2 regions of the Kitasatospora sp. NPDC088160 genome follow, and region 2 is predicted to be linked to the other one. Evidence: riboswitches for the same ligand, from Rfam matches in the RefSeq annotation. Region 2 holds a riboswitch; the other holds the start of a gene.
What was found. A riboswitch is a leader RNA that binds a small molecule or an ion and turns the genes downstream of it on or off. The one in region 2 is predicted to bind glycine.

Region 1 (7,133 bases), on a different contig from region 2:
CCGATCTCGCACGGAGAGGCGGACCCCGCCATGACTCTGCAGACCCCCCAGCCCCCGCCGAGCGCCCTGCGCGCCGTCCTGGCCGCACTCGACTCGGAGACCGCGCTGCGCCAACCCGCCGCCGCAGCACTGCGCCATCCGATCGGCCCGCTGCTCCCCGCGCACCCGCTCGCCGTCCACGTCCTGGACGGGCCGCGCCCGGAGCTGCGCGCCGCCCGCCGGACGGGCTGGCGCTTCCTGATCAAGGACGGCGCCGAGGTCGCCGCCGCCGCGGAGGTCGTCCAGGCCGTCGAGGGCCACACCTTCTCGCACTTCACCGCCGGCCCCTACCTCGACTCGACGGTCCGGGCGCTGCGCCAGGCCTGGCAGCTCGCCCAGGGCTCCCGGTCCCGCCAGCAGCCCCGGCTGCTGACCTTCCCCGGGCAGTACGCGACGGCACTGTGGCTGCACGGCCCCGACGCCGACCCGGCCGCCGACCAGCTGATCCCGCTGGCCCCGGCCCCGCTCGGCGTCACCGCGCACCGCGCCTACCCGGCCGGCGAGCTGCTGCCGCTGCTCACCCGGGCGCCGCTCGCCAAGCCACTGCTGCTCGGCTCCTCCTGAGCCGACCCCACGCCGCCGGGCCGCCGGGCCACCACCCGGGGGCCCGGCGGCGTGCGCGTCGCCCTCGCCCGCCCGAACCACCCGGACGGGCCATCCGCCCTGACCTCCTCGGGCCATGCCGCAGCTGACCCATCGGTGCGCCGTCTCCCGCCGGACCCACCTGAACGGGTGATCTCTACCCGGGAGTTGTGGCGCATGTCACGAAATCCCTGCGCGCGCCCCCACAGATGCCGACACTGGGAACCAGCGTGGAAGGACCACCTGTCCTACCCACTTGAGCGCCGGTCCACACCTGGTCGGCGCGCGGACAGGATCCGGCTACCGCGGCGGCTCCCGACGGCTCCGCCGGCGGCCGCACCACGGGGGAGGATCGCAGAGCGAAGCGAGGGTACGTATGTGCCAGCACCGTCCTGAGTGCCCGTCGGCCGAGTCCGAGGACCGCGAGGCGGCCGTCACGGTGGCCTGCCACCCGGAGCAGGGCTGGAGCCTGCTCTGCAACGGCGTCGTGCTGTTCGAGGACACCGGAGAGCTGCTGCCCGACGGCCGGGTGATCGCGCCGCGCCGCCCCGTCGCCCGCGCGGCCTGACCGCACCGGCGGGGCAGCCGCCGAACGACGACAACGGGCAGGGCCCCGACGGTACGTGCCGTCGGGGCCCTGCCGTACGTCCGGTCCGGATCAGACGCCGTACTCCTCCAGCGGCGGGCAGGAGCAGACCAGGTTGCGGTCGCCGTACGCGCCGTCGATCCGGCTGACCGGCGGCCAGTACTTGTCCGCCGGGTTCACGCCCGCCGGGAAGACCGCCTCCTGCCGCGAGTAGCCGTGCGCCCAGTCGCCGGCCAGCTCGGCGGCGGTGTGCGGGGCGTTGCGCAGCGGGTTGTCCGCGGCCGCCCACTCGCCCGAGCCGACCTTGTCGATCTCGGCCCGGATCTCGATCATCGCGTCGCAGAACCGGTCGATCTCGTGCAGGTCCTCGGACTCGGTCGGCTCGATCATCAGCGTGCCGGCCACCGGGAAGGACATCGTCGGCGCGTGGAAGCCGTAGTCGATCAGGCGCTTGGCGATGTCGTCCACCGTCACGCCCGTCTCCTTGGTCAGCGGGCGCAGGTCGATGATGCACTCGTGCGCGACCAGCCCGCCGGGGCCGGTGTAGAGCACCGGGAAGTGCGGTGCCAGCCGCTTGGCGATGTAGTTGGCGTTCAGCACCGCGACCTGGGTCGCGCGCTTGAGGCCCTCGCCGCCCATCAGCCGGACGTACGCCCAGGAGATCGGCAGGATGGCCGCCGAGCCCCACGGCGCCGCCGAGATCGGGCCGACTCCGGTGGCCGGACCGGCCTCCGGCTGCAGCGGGTGGTTCGGCAGGTACGGCGCCAGGTGGGCGCGCACCGCGACCGGGCCGACGCCCGGGCCGCCGCCGCCGTGCGGGATGCAGAAGGTCTTGTGCAGGTTCAGGTGCGAGACGTCCGCGCCGAACTTGCCCGGCTTGGCGAGGCCGACCAGGGCGTTCAGGTTGGCGCCGTCCACGTACACCTGGCCGCCGGCCTCGTGCACCAGGGCGCAGATGTCGGTGATCTGGGTCTCGTACACGCCGTGGGTGGAGGGGTAGGTGACCATCAGCACGGAGAGGCTGTCCCGGTGCTGCTCGATCTTGGCCTTCAGGTCCTCGACGTCCACGTCACCGTCGACCAGGGTCTTCACCACGACCACGCGCATGCCGGCCATCACCGCGGAGGCCGCGTTGGTGCCGTGCGCGGAGGACGGGATCAGGCAGACGTCGCGCTGGGTGTCGCCGTTGGCGTGGTGGTAGGCGCGGACGGCCAGCAGGCCGGCCAGCTCGCCCTGCGAGCCCGCGTTCGGCTGGATCGAGACGGCGTCGTAGCCGGTCACCTCGACCAGCTGGCGCTCCAGCTCGCGGATCAGGCTGAGGTAGCCCTGGGCCTGCTCGATCGGCGCGAAGGGGTGCAGCTGGCCGAACTCCGGCCAGGTGACGGCCTCCATCTCGGTGGTCGCGTTGAGCTTCATGGTGCAGGAGCCCAGCGGGATCATGCCGCGGTCCAGCGCGTAGTCCCGGTCCGACAGGCGGCGCAGGTAGCGCAGCATGGCGGTCTCCGAGCGGTGGCTGTGGAAGACCGGGTGGGTCAGGTACTCGTCCTGGCGCAGCAGCGCGGCCGGCAGCGCGTCGGCGCCCTCGGCGACCTCGACCGCGGGGACGCCGAACGCGGCCCAGACGGCGGCGAGGTGCTCGCGGGTGGTGGTCTCGTCGGTGGAGACCGAGATCCGGTCCGCGCCGTCCTGGTGGACGTTGACGCCGTTGGCGCGGGCGGCGGCCGCGATCTCGGCGGCACGGCCCGGGACGACGGCGGTGACGGTGTCGAAGAACTCGCCGTGCAGCAGCTCGACGCCGCCGGCCCGCAGGCCCTCGGCGAGGGCGGCGGCGTAGCGGTGGGTGCGGCGGGCGATGTCGGCCAGGCCGTCCGGACCGTGGTAGACGGCGTACATCGAGGCCATGACGGCGAGCAGCACCTGGGCGGTGCAGATGTTGCTGGTGGCCTTCTCGCGGCGGATGTGCTGCTCGCGGGTCTGCAGCGCCAGGCGGTAGGCGCGGTTGCCGTCGGCGTCGACCGAGACGCCGACCAGGCGGCCGGGCAGCGAGCGGGCGTACTCGGCGCGCACCGACAGGTAGCCGGCGTGCGGGCCGCCGAAGCCCATCGGCACGCCGAAGCGCTGCGAGGTGCCGCAGGCGATGTCGGCGCCGAGCGAGCCCGGCGAGGCGAGCAGGGTCAGCGCCAGCAGGTCGGCGGCGACCGCGACGATCGCTCCGAGGCCGTGCGCCTGCTCGATGACCGGGGTGAGGTCGCGGACCACACCGGTGGCGCCCGGGTACTGGAGCAGCACGCCGAAGACGCCGCGCTCGGCGATCTCGGCCGGGATGCCCTCGGACAGGTCGGCGACGACGACCTCGACACCGGTCGGCACCGCGCGGGTGTTGATCACCGCGGTGGTCTGCGGCAGGGTCTCGGCGTCGACCAGGAAGACGCCGCCCTTGACCTTGGTGACGCGGCGGGCGAGCGCCATCGCCTCGGCGGCCGCCGTGCCCTCGTCGAGCAGCGAGGAGCCGGAGGTCGGCAGGCCGGTCAGGTCGGAGACCAGGGTCTGGAAGTTGAGCAGCGCCTCCAGGCGGCCCTGGGAGATCTCCGGCTGGTACGGCGTGTAGGCGGTGTACCAGGCCGGGTTCTCCATGACGTTGCGCAGGATCACCGGCGGGGTGAAGGTGCCGTAGTAGCCCAGGCCGATCATCGGCTGGAGCACCTGGTTGCGGCTCGCCAGCTCGCGCAGTTCGGCGAGCACCTGCGCCTCGCTGCGGCCGCCGGGCAGGTCCAGGCCGGTGATGGAGCGGATCGCCTCGGGAACGGCGGTGGCGGCGAGTTCGTCCAGCGAGCCGTAGCCGATGGACGCCAGCATCTTCTGCTGCGCGGCGTCGTCGGGGCCGATGTGGCGGTTCTCGAAGGGGCTGGCCAGCTCAAGCTCGGTGAGGGTCGAGGCGCCGGTGGGGCGTCCCGCGTTCGGCTGGGCGTTCATGGTGGTCGAGGCCTCCTGGTCACGGACCGGCGGGGGTGCGCACGCCGACCGGCCGGAGCCGCTGCGGACAGCGGCTCGACCCGGGCGGGCGAACCCGACAGGCCTCCCCCTCTGTCATCGGGACCTGAGAGCTTCACCCGCACGGCGCGCTGTGGGCACGCCGCCGGCTTGCACCGTCGGTGAGGGTGGTGCCCGTCGGCTCCCTGCCGACGGTCCTGCCCTGCTTTCCAGAGTGACCTACCCCACACGGTACGGATGCCTGAGAGATTCCGGGGAGGAGTTGCTCCTTCGGCGCCCCGACCAGCGCTTTCCGTGGCCGGGGACTCTCCCGAGCGGGCTCGGCGGTCGCCGCCCAGGGTACCAGCGGCAGGCCCCCTGATCACGGTCGCGTCGGGTCGCTCGGGGTCTACGCGCGTCCCCCGGACGGTCCAGCCCGGAGCCCGTCCGGCGCACCCCGGTCGCGCCCGTCCGATTCATGGCCTTTGGTGTGAAGTGGCAGGCGGAACGGGTGCTCCGGCCACGGTCCTGCGGGAGTTCCGCAGGCGCAGCGCACTGGAGGAAAGAGTGCAAACCGATATCGATCCCCGGGACCTCATCGGCCACAAGGCGGTCGACCGCAACGGAGACAAGATCGGCACGGTCGACGAGGTCTACCTGGACGACGCCACCGGCCAGCCGGAGTGGGCAGCCGTCCGGACCGGCATCTTCGGCCGGGACGCCTTCGTCCCGCTCACCACCAGCGAGTTCTCCGGCGACGAGCTCCGGGTGCCGTACGACAAGTCGCTGGTGAAGGAGTCGCCGGACTTCGGCGTCGGCCAGCACCTGTCGCCCGCCCAGGAGCTCCAGCTCTACCGCTACTACGGCCTGGACACCCCGGCGAACGGCCGCCCGGTCGGTCGGGACAGTGACCTCCCGGTCGGTCGGGACGGCGACCGGCCCGCCAGTCGTGAGGGTGACCGGCCGGCCGGCCGCGAGAGTGACCGCCCGGTCGGCCGGGACGGCGGCCGACCCGCACGCCCCGACCTCGACTTCGGCACCACCTCGGCGGCCGAGCCCGTGAAGCCCATCGCCTTCCACTCCCTCGACCCCGCCCCGACCACCACCCCTGCCGACCCCACCGGCACCGCGACGGAGGTCAGCGTGCGGACCCTCAACACCCCCGCACCCGCGGCCGCCCCCACGACGACCGAGCCCAAGCCGCAGCCCGCCCCGATCGTGACGACCACCGCGACCACGAACTCGGCCGTGGCCCCGCCGGCCTCGGAGCGCTCGACCGGTCCGGCCCCGTCGTCCCCCAACGGCCCGGTGGAGATCACCTGCCGCGAGGAGCGCCTGGACATCACCACGGACTGGCACATCGTGGGCACCGCGAAGCTGCGCAAGTACGTGACCAGCGAGCAGGTCGAGCGCCGCGTCCCGGTGGTCCGCGAGCGCGTCCGGGTGGAGCGGATGCCGGTGAGCGAGGCCGAGCGCGCCTCGCTCACCGAGAAGGAGATCGCCGAGGCGGTGGAGGAGGTCACCCTGCGCGAGGAGCGCCCGGTGGTCCGCAAGTACCTCACCCCGATCGAGCGGGTCCGCCTGGTGGTGGAGCGCTACACCGCCGAGGAGGTGATCCGGGACGAGCTGCGCCGCGAGCACGTCGAGATCCACGACAACACCGCCGCCGCCCCGGCGACCCCGGTGGCCACGCCGGCGGCCGAGGCCCCCCGCCCGGCCGTGCTGCGCCCGTTCGCCTGACCCCTCGCCCCAGGGCCCCGGACCCATCGGTCCGGGGCCCTCGGCATGCCTCGTCCCGGTCGCCGCCCGGCCGGAATCCTTCGATTTTGCCAAAGCGTCACCAATGGATATTTGACACTCTGAAGTATCTCCCGGCATGGTTACTTCAGTTCATTCACTATGTACGGGAGGAAGCAACCGTGAGTGAGGCACCACAGCCCACCACCGCGGCCGAGAAGCAGAGCAGCGCCCGGGTCCTGCCGGCCCTCATCCTGGCGATGCTGTCGTTCAGCGTGGTGCAGACCGCGGTCGTCCCGATCCTGCCCTCGCTGGCCAAGGAACTGAGCGTCTCCGCGTCCAGCGTCACCTGGCTCATGACCGCCAACCTGCTCTCCGCCGCCGTGCTGACTCCCCTGCTGGGCCGCTTCGGCGACCTCCGGGGCCGTAAGCCGATGCTGCTGATCTCGCTGGCCGGTCTGGTCGCCGGCTCGGCACTGGCGGTCAGCACCCACTCCTTCACCTGGCTGGTCGTCGCCCGCGTCCTTCAGGGCGCCGGCGGTGGCGTGCTACCGCTGGCGATCAGCATCGTCCGCGACGAGCTGCCCAAGCAGAAGGTGACCGGCGGCGTCGCCGCCATCAGTGCCTCGATGGGTGTCGGCTCCGGCCTCGGCCTGGTCGCGACCGGTCTCCTGCTGGAGCACTGGAGCTACAAGTCGATCTTCTGGATGGGCCTGGTCTTCGGCCTGATCGCGGTCGCCCTGGTCGCGTTCCGCGTCCCGTCCGACCCGGTCACCGACAAGGAGGGCGGCGCCGACCCGCTCGGCGCCCTCACCCTGGCCGGTTGGCTCTCCGCGCTGCTCGTCGCGGTCAGCCAGGGCAACCACTGGGGCTGGACCTCGACCAAGACCCTCGGCCTGTTCGCCGTGGCCGCCGTCGTCGCCCTGATCTGGGGGGTCATCGAGACCAAGGTCGCGCACCCCCTGGTGGACATGAAGATGATGTCCCGTCCGGCCGTCGCCTTCACCAACCTGGCCGGCCTGCTGATCGGCTTCGGCATGTACGGCTCGTTCATGGTGATCAGCAACTTCGCCCAGACCCCGGAGAAGCTCACCCACTACGGCTTCACCGCGACCGTCCTGCATGCCGGTCTGCTGCTGCTGCCGTCCGCGATCGGCTCGATGGTGGCGGCTCCGGTCGGCGCGATGCTGATCGCCCGCCGCGGCCCGCGCCTGCCGCT
Region 2 (7,133 bases):
AACGCGGCGAAGTCCAGCTGGCGCGGGTAGGCGGACCAGCCGGCGATGATCAGCTTCGGCTGGTGCTCCTTGGCCAGGCGCTCGACCTCGGCCATGTCGACCTGGCCGGTCTTCTCGTCCACGTGGTACGCGGCCACGTTGTAGAGCTTGCCGGAGAAGTTGATCTTCATGCCGTGGGTCAGGTGACCGCCGTGGGCCAGGTCCAGGCCCAGGATGGTGTCGCCCGGCTTGATCAGCGCGAACATCGCGGCGGCGTTGGCCTGCGCGCCCGAGTGCGGCTGGACGTTGGCGTGCTCGGCGCCGAACAGGGCCTTGATGCGGTCGATCGCGATCTGCTCGACCACGTCGACGTGCTCGCAGCCGCCGTAGTAGCGGCGGCCGGGGTAGCCCTCGGCGTACTTGTTGGTGAGCACCGAGCCCTGGGCCTCCATGACCGCCACCGGGGCGAAGTTCTCGGAGGCGATCATCTCCAGGGTGGTCTGCTGGCGGTGCAGCTCGGCGTCGACCGCGGCGGCGATCTCCGGGTCGAGGGAGTGCAGGGACTGGTTCAGAACCGTCATGGTGTGGTCTTCCCGGGAGGAGAGAGACGGGAGCGGAGAAGGGGGGAGCCTGGCGGGGCGGCCGCCGCGCTGCGACCGCCCCGTCACGAGCGGGTCAGCCGCCGATGAAGGCGGTGTACTCGTCCGCGCTGAGCAGCTCGTCGGTGGACTCCACCTGGACCTTGAACAGCCAGCCGCCCTCGAACGGGGCGCTGTTGACCAGGCTGTTGTCGTCCAGGACGTCCTGGTTGATCTCGACGATCTTCCCGGTCACCGGGGAGAACAGGTCGCTGACCGACTTGGTGGACTCCAGCTCGCCACAGGACTCGCCCGCGGTCACGTCGGCGCCGACCTCGGGCAGCTGCACGTAGACGATGTCACCGAGCGCGTCGGCCGCGTGGGCGGTGATGCCGACCGTGGAGACACCGCCCTCGACGGCGGTCAGCCACTCGTGCTCCTTGGTGTACTGCAGGTGCTGGGGGTTGCTCATGGCGTCATTCTCCAGGATGGGAAGCGGGTACGACGAAGCGGGCCGCCGCACGGACGGCTTCGACGCGGATCAGGCGTGGTTCGGGCCTGGGCCAGGCCTGGGTCAGACCTGGATCAGGCGTGGCTCAAGCCCGGGTCGGGCATGGTGCAGGCCCGGGTCCACGGGGTCTACGGGGTCTACGGGGAGGGCGGGGCCTCAGCGGCCGCGCTTGTAGAACGGCAGCGCCACGACCTCGACCGGCTCGTGCTTGCCGCGCACGTCCACCGCGACGGCGGTGCCGGGGGCGGCGTGGGCCGCGTCCACGTAGGCGATCGCGATCGGCCGGCCCAGGGTCGGGGACGGGGCGCCCGAGGTGATCCGGCCGATCGGGGCGCCGTCGGCGGAGACCACGGTGTACTCGGCGCGCGGGACGCGCTTGCCCTCGGAGACCAGGCCGACCAGCACCCGCGGCGGGTTGGCCTCGGCCTCGGCGGCGGCCTTCTCCAGCGCCTTGCGGCCGACGAAGGTGCCCTCGTTGGTGGTCTTGTCGAAGCGCACGACCCGGCCCAGGCCCGCGTCGAACGGGGTCAGGTCGGTGGAGAGCTCGTGCCCGTACAGCGGCATGCCGGCCTCCAGGCGCAGCGTGTCGCGGCACGACAGGCCGCACGGGACCAGGCCGCGGCCCTCGCCGGCGGCGGTCAGCGCCTGCCAGACCCCCTCGGCGTCGCCCGGGTTGCAGAAGATCTCGAAGCCGTCCTCGCCGGTGTAGCCGGTCCGGGCGAGCAGCACGTCGCGGCCGGCGACCTGGGCCGGGAGGATCGCGTAGTACTTCAGGCCGGGCAGGTCGGCGTCGGTGGTCCCGGCCAGGATCGCGGTGGCCTCCGGGCCCTGGACGGCGATCAGCGCGTAGGTGTCGCGGTCGTCCGTGACGACGGCGTCGAAGCCCTTGGCGCGGGCGATCAGCTCGTCCAGCACCAGCTGGGCGTTGGAGGCGTTGGCGACGACCAGGAAGGCGTCCTCGCGCAGGCGGTAGACGATCAGGTCGTCCAGGATGCCGCCGTCCTCGGCGCAGATCATGGTGTAGCGGGCGCGCAGCACGCCCAGCGCGGAGACGAAGCCGACCAGCGCGTGGTCCAGCATCTCGCCGGCCTGCTGGCCGGTGACGGTGATCTCGCCCATGTGGGAGAGGTCGAACAGTCCGGCCCGGGTGCGGACGGCGAGGTGTTCCTCGCGCTCGCTGCCGTAGCGCAGCGGCATGTCCCAGCCGGCGAAGTCGGTCATGGTCGCGCCGAGGGCGCGGTGCAGCGCGTCGAGCGCGGTGAGGCGGAGGGACGACATGGCCTGGAACTCCTCGGTCTGGGCACTCATGGGTGCACGCGCCGGAACCGGACCCGCTCGGGGGCCGACCCTGCGCGCGGGCATGCGGCGGCGTGGGTCTCCCCATCTGTCGTCGAACCTGAGAGCTTCACCGCCCACCTGCCCGCAGCTGTTTCCAGCATCCAGGACAGCATGGTGGCTTGCACCGTGGGTGGGCGCGCGACAGGGCCGTGCGCCACTTTCCAGATGTGCCTAACCCGTGCGGTAAGGGGGCCTGAGAGATTCCGGGGAGGAGTTGCTCCTTCGGCGCCGGCTGTGCCGCCTGACGGGGCACTCCGGGCTCTCCCGCGCGGGTTCGAGCGGCCGGTATGGAGTTGTCGGTCCGCCGGCGCGCCGCGCCGTCGAACGCGCACATCATGGCACGTCCGCGCCGACGACGGGAGAGGGGACCCGGTCACACCGCGCCACCGCGAACCGGCGCCCCCGGGGCGTGCGCCCTAGACTGCTGCGCGTCGGCGCAGCAGAGGGCGGCCGACCGGCAGAGGGCGGATCAGGCGCGCATGGGGTACCCGGTGGAGCAGCAGCAGGGGTGGGGCGGGCCGGAGTCGGCGCCGCCGGGCGGCGGGTGGCCGGCCAACGAGCTGGAGCAGGTGCTGACCGCCGCGCTGGGCGATCCGGGTGCGACGCCGCGGGTGATCGAGGTGCTGGCCCGCAGCCAGGTGTGGATCCCGCTGCCGGCCGGCGGCGACCCGCGGGGGCCCGCGCTGGACCTGCCGACCATCGAGCTGGCCGGCGAGCCGTACGTGCCGGTGTTCTCCTCGCAGGAGGTGTTCCTGCGGCAGGCGCCGGGGATGGCCTTCGCGGTGGCGCCGGTCTGGGAGTTCGCCCGCGGGCTGCCGCTGGGCGTGGGCATCGCGGTCAACCCGGAGGCGGCGGTGGGCATCCCGGTGCCGCCGCAGGGTGTGGCGGAGCTGCGGCGCGGCCCGCGCGAGGAGCGCCTGGCCGACCAGGAGCAGAGCCAGAGTCAGAACCAGAACCAGAACCAGGGACAGGGCCCGGAGGCGCCGACCGGTGGCCGGGTGGCGCTGCGCGAGCCGGTGCCGGGGGAGGACCCGGAGCACTTCCTGGCCGCCTGCCGGGCCGAACTGTCCGCCCTGCCCGGAGTGTTGACCGCGCGCCGGGCGCTCGCCAGCATCGAGGGCGAGCCGACCGTGATGTTCGTGGGCGTCCAGCTGGACCAGACGGCCCCGGCCGACCCGGGTGCGGTGAACGAGGCGCTCGGCCGCGCGCTGGGAACCGCGCCGCTGCCGGGGGGCGTCCACCTCGTACTGCTCGATCTCGCCGATGACCCGGTGGTCGAGTGGCTGCTCACCCGGGTACTCCCTTTCTACGCGCGGGGTTGAGCGGGGTTCGTATCGGAGGCACGTCGCCGTGGCGGTGGCCGGTGCCGCGCCATAGGGTGCGTGCAGACGGCCGACGGGTCGGCAGGCTTGAGGAATGAGGCGCGGCGAGGTGGGCGCATGAGTGCGGGAGCGGTAGCGGGCGGTGCACCGGGGCCCTGGGGCCAGGCACCCGCCGGGCGCCCCGGAGCGGATCCGGGCGCGCTGGAGCGCGCCCTGCGCGAGGTCGCGCCGGAGCGCTACGAGGCGTACGAGCAACTGCTGCACGCACTGGCCGACGGCCAGGTCTGGATGCTGCTGTGGCACGGTGCGCCGGGCAGCGCTGACGCCCAGTACGGGAACATGGAGATCAGCGGCCACGGCTACGCGCCGGCCGTCACCTCGTCCGAGCAGTTGGCGTCGTCCGGCTGGGCGCGGGCCCACGAGGTCATCTCCGGGCGGGAGATCGCCGCTTCGCTGTACCGGACCCGCTGGGGCCTGTGGCTCAACCCGCACGCGCCCGGCGGCGGGGTCGGGGTGCCCTGGGCGGACCTGCGGCGGATCGCCGCGGGCCTGGAGCGGCTGCCGGCCGGGCCGTTGAAGCTGAGCGAGCCGCAGCTGAACGCCCAGCCGTTCTTCGCGCTCCTGGAGCGGCAGGCCGGTGAGGTGCGCGCGGTGCGGGCGCTGCGCCGGGCCTGGGTGCAGCCGGCCGTGGGGGAGCCGTACCTGGCGATCGGCCTGGAGCTGTACGAGAGTTCACCGCCGGCGGTGGAGGCCGTGCGGGCGCTGATGCAGCGGGCGATCGCGGTGGCCCCGGAGGGGCTGGCGGTGTCCACGGTGGCGATGGCGGACGAGTACGACCCGGTGGCGCTGTGGATGCGGGCCCATGCGCGCCCGTTCTTCGACCGGGAGGCGGGGCGGCCGCCGACCGGCCCGTACCCGCCGGTGCCGCCTCCGCCGTACCCCGCGCAGCAGGGGCCGGGCTACGGCTACGGCACGCAGCAGCCCGCGCAGGGCTGGACCGGGCAGCCGCAGCAGCCGTGGCCCGGATACCCGGGGCGCTGACAACCAAAACCTTTTTCCAGAAGCCGACTTGATCTTGCATCAGGTCGGCTTCGGTGCTTTCCAGACGAACTTCCGGCCGTTACCGTCGATCATCTTGACATGCCAGTTACAGCCGTGTGAAGAGGGATATGCCGAAGACGGAGGAGGTGCATGCGCACAGATCACAGTTGGGCATCTGTCGGTTGTCAGGGCTGGCGCAAGCCAGTTCGGATGGCAGAGAGTTCTGCGCAACGCACCGCGCGTACTGGGAACCCCACGAAGGTGAACGCGCACGCCGACCGCCAGAACCACGCGAAGCCCATCCCGCGTTGGGGCAGTACCCGTGCACGACGTACTGCCGCGAACACCCGTTCCAAGCACCTCCGCACGTCCGCAGCCGTACCGCCGAACCGGTGACCGGCGCCCGTGGGCCGGCCACCGTCGGCGAGGGGACCAACTGACCATGACCGCACCCATCGCAACCACCGGGAACGAACCGGAGGCACCCGCCCCCGCGAGCCCGGCCAAGAAGATCGAGGGCCGCTCCCTCGGCCAGATCGCCTGGACCCGCTTCAAGCGCGACAAACTCGCCGTCGCCGGCGGCGTCGTGGTGATCCTGCTGATCCTGCTGGCCGTACTGGCCAAGCCCATCGAGGCCCTGTTCGGCCTCGACCCCGACGCCCTGAACCAGGACCTGCTCGACGCCAACCTGGGCGGCATCCCGCTCGGTGACTGGGGCGGGATGAGCTGGGACCACCCGCTCGGCGTCGACCCGCTCCAGGGCCGCGACCTGCTCTCCCGCGTGATCGAGGGCTCCTGGGTCTCCCTGCTGGTCGCCTTCGGCGCGACCCTGTTGTCGAACACGATCGGCACCGTGCTCGGTGTCATGGCCGGCTACTACGGCGGCTGGGTGGACACCGTGATCAGCCGCGTCATGGACGTCTTCCTCGCCTTCCCGCTGCTGCTCTTCGCCATCGCGATCTCGACCTCGCTGCAGGGCGGCGCGTTCGGCCTGCACGGCCTCCCGCTGCACATCATGGTGCTGATCTTCGTGATCGGCTTCTTCAACTGGCCCTACATGGGCCGGATCGTGCGCGGACAGACGCTGTCGCTGCGCGAGCGGGAGTTCGTCCACGCGGCCCGCAGCCTGGGCGCCCGCGGCCCGTTCATCCTGTTCAAGGAACTGCTGCCGAACCTGGTCGGTCCGATCCTGGTCTACTCGACCCTGCTGATCCCGACCAACATCCTCTTCGAGGCGGGCCTCAGCTTCCTCGGCGTCGGCATCCAGCCGCCGCAGGCCTCCTGGGGCGGGATCCTCCAGGACGCGATCAAGTACTACCAGGTGGACCCCCAGTACATGGTGGTCCCCGGTCTGGCGATCTTCCTCACCGTGCTCGCCTTCAACCTGCTCGGCGACGGGCTGCGTGACGCCCTCGATCCCAAGAGCAACTGACGCAACGTCAGGCCCTCCCTCCTTCCCATCCTCAAGGGGTTGATCTCACCCATGCGCAGGTCCCGTACCGTCGCCCTGACCGCGGCGGCAGCCGCCGCGGTCCTGATCGTGACCGGCTGCACCTCCGGCAGCAAGGGCTCCGGCTCGTCCTCCTCCGCCAGCGGCAGCAGCGCCGGTGGCGGCGGTGCCGACGCCGCCACCAAGGGCATCGTCAACGCCTCGGACAAGAAGGGCGGGACGGTCACCTACGAGATGAAGGGCGCCCCGGACTCCTTCGACCCGGGCAACACGTACTACGCCTACATCTACAACTTCTCGCGCCTGTACGGGCGTCCGCTGACCACCTTCGCCCCGGGCGCCGGCTCGAACGGCAACAAGCTGGTCCCGGACCTCGCCGAGAGCCTGGGCAAGGTCAGCGCGGACGGCCTGACCTGGACGTACAAGCTGCGCGCGGGCCTGAAGTTCGACGACGGCACCCCGATCAGCTCGAAGGACGTCAAGTACGCCGTCGAGCGCTCCAACTTCGCGCCGGACGTGAACTCCAACGGCCCCACCTACTTCCACGACCTGCTGGTCGACAACGAGACCCCGTACCAGGGCCCGTACAAGGACAAGACCGGCGGCCTGAACTCGATCGAGACGCCGGACGACCAGACCATCGTCTTCCACCTGAAGCAGCCGTTCGCGGACTTCGACTACCTGGTCGGCTCCCCGCAGACCGTCCCGGTCCCGCAGGCCAAGGACGACGGCGCCGGCTACGTGAAGCACGTGGTCGCCTCGGGTGCCTACAAGTTCGAGTCCTACGAGGACGGCAAGCAGCTCACCCTGGTGCCGAACACCAACTGGGACCCGAGCACCGACCCGATCCGCAAGCAGCTCGCGGACAAGATCGTGGTCCGGATGGGCATGGAGCAGTCCACCATCGACAAGGA

Region 1: another riboswitch for glycine. It lies ahead of gcvP (aminomethyl-transferring glycine dehydrogenase); the one in region 2 lies ahead of gcvT (glycine cleavage system aminomethyltransferase GcvT).

The regions. Positions count from the first base shown of each region.
Region 1 is NZ_JBIUSS010000007.1:12,480-19,612, reverse strand. Features, by position in the region: gene ACIOGZ_RS12350 (hypothetical protein) at 31-603, shown strand; gene ACIOGZ_RS12345 (DUF5999 family protein) at 998-1,189, shown strand; gene gcvP (aminomethyl-transferring glycine dehydrogenase) at 1,280-4,180, opposite strand; glycine riboswitch at 4,418-4,521, opposite strand; partial or broken gene ACIOGZ_RS12335 (PRC-barrel domain-containing protein) at 4,745-5,107, shown strand; gene ACIOGZ_RS12330 (YsnF/AvaK domain-containing protein) at 5,237-5,917, shown strand; gene ACIOGZ_RS12325 (MFS transporter) at 6,097-7,133, shown strand, end outside.
Region 2 is NZ_JBIUSS010000035.1:36,027-43,159, reverse strand. Features, by position in the region: gene glyA (serine hydroxymethyltransferase) at 1-560, opposite strand, end outside; gene gcvH (glycine cleavage system protein GcvH) at 655-1,029, opposite strand; gene gcvT (glycine cleavage system aminomethyltransferase GcvT) at 1,225-2,376, opposite strand; glycine riboswitch at 2,578-2,683, opposite strand; gene ACIOGZ_RS37830 (enhanced serine sensitivity protein SseB C-terminal domain-containing protein) at 2,886-3,728, shown strand; gene ACIOGZ_RS37825 (enhanced serine sensitivity protein SseB C-terminal domain-containing protein) at 3,846-4,769, shown strand; gene ACIOGZ_RS37820 (ABC transporter permease) at 5,212-6,201, shown strand; gene ACIOGZ_RS37815 (ABC transporter substrate-binding protein) at 6,253-7,133, shown strand, end outside.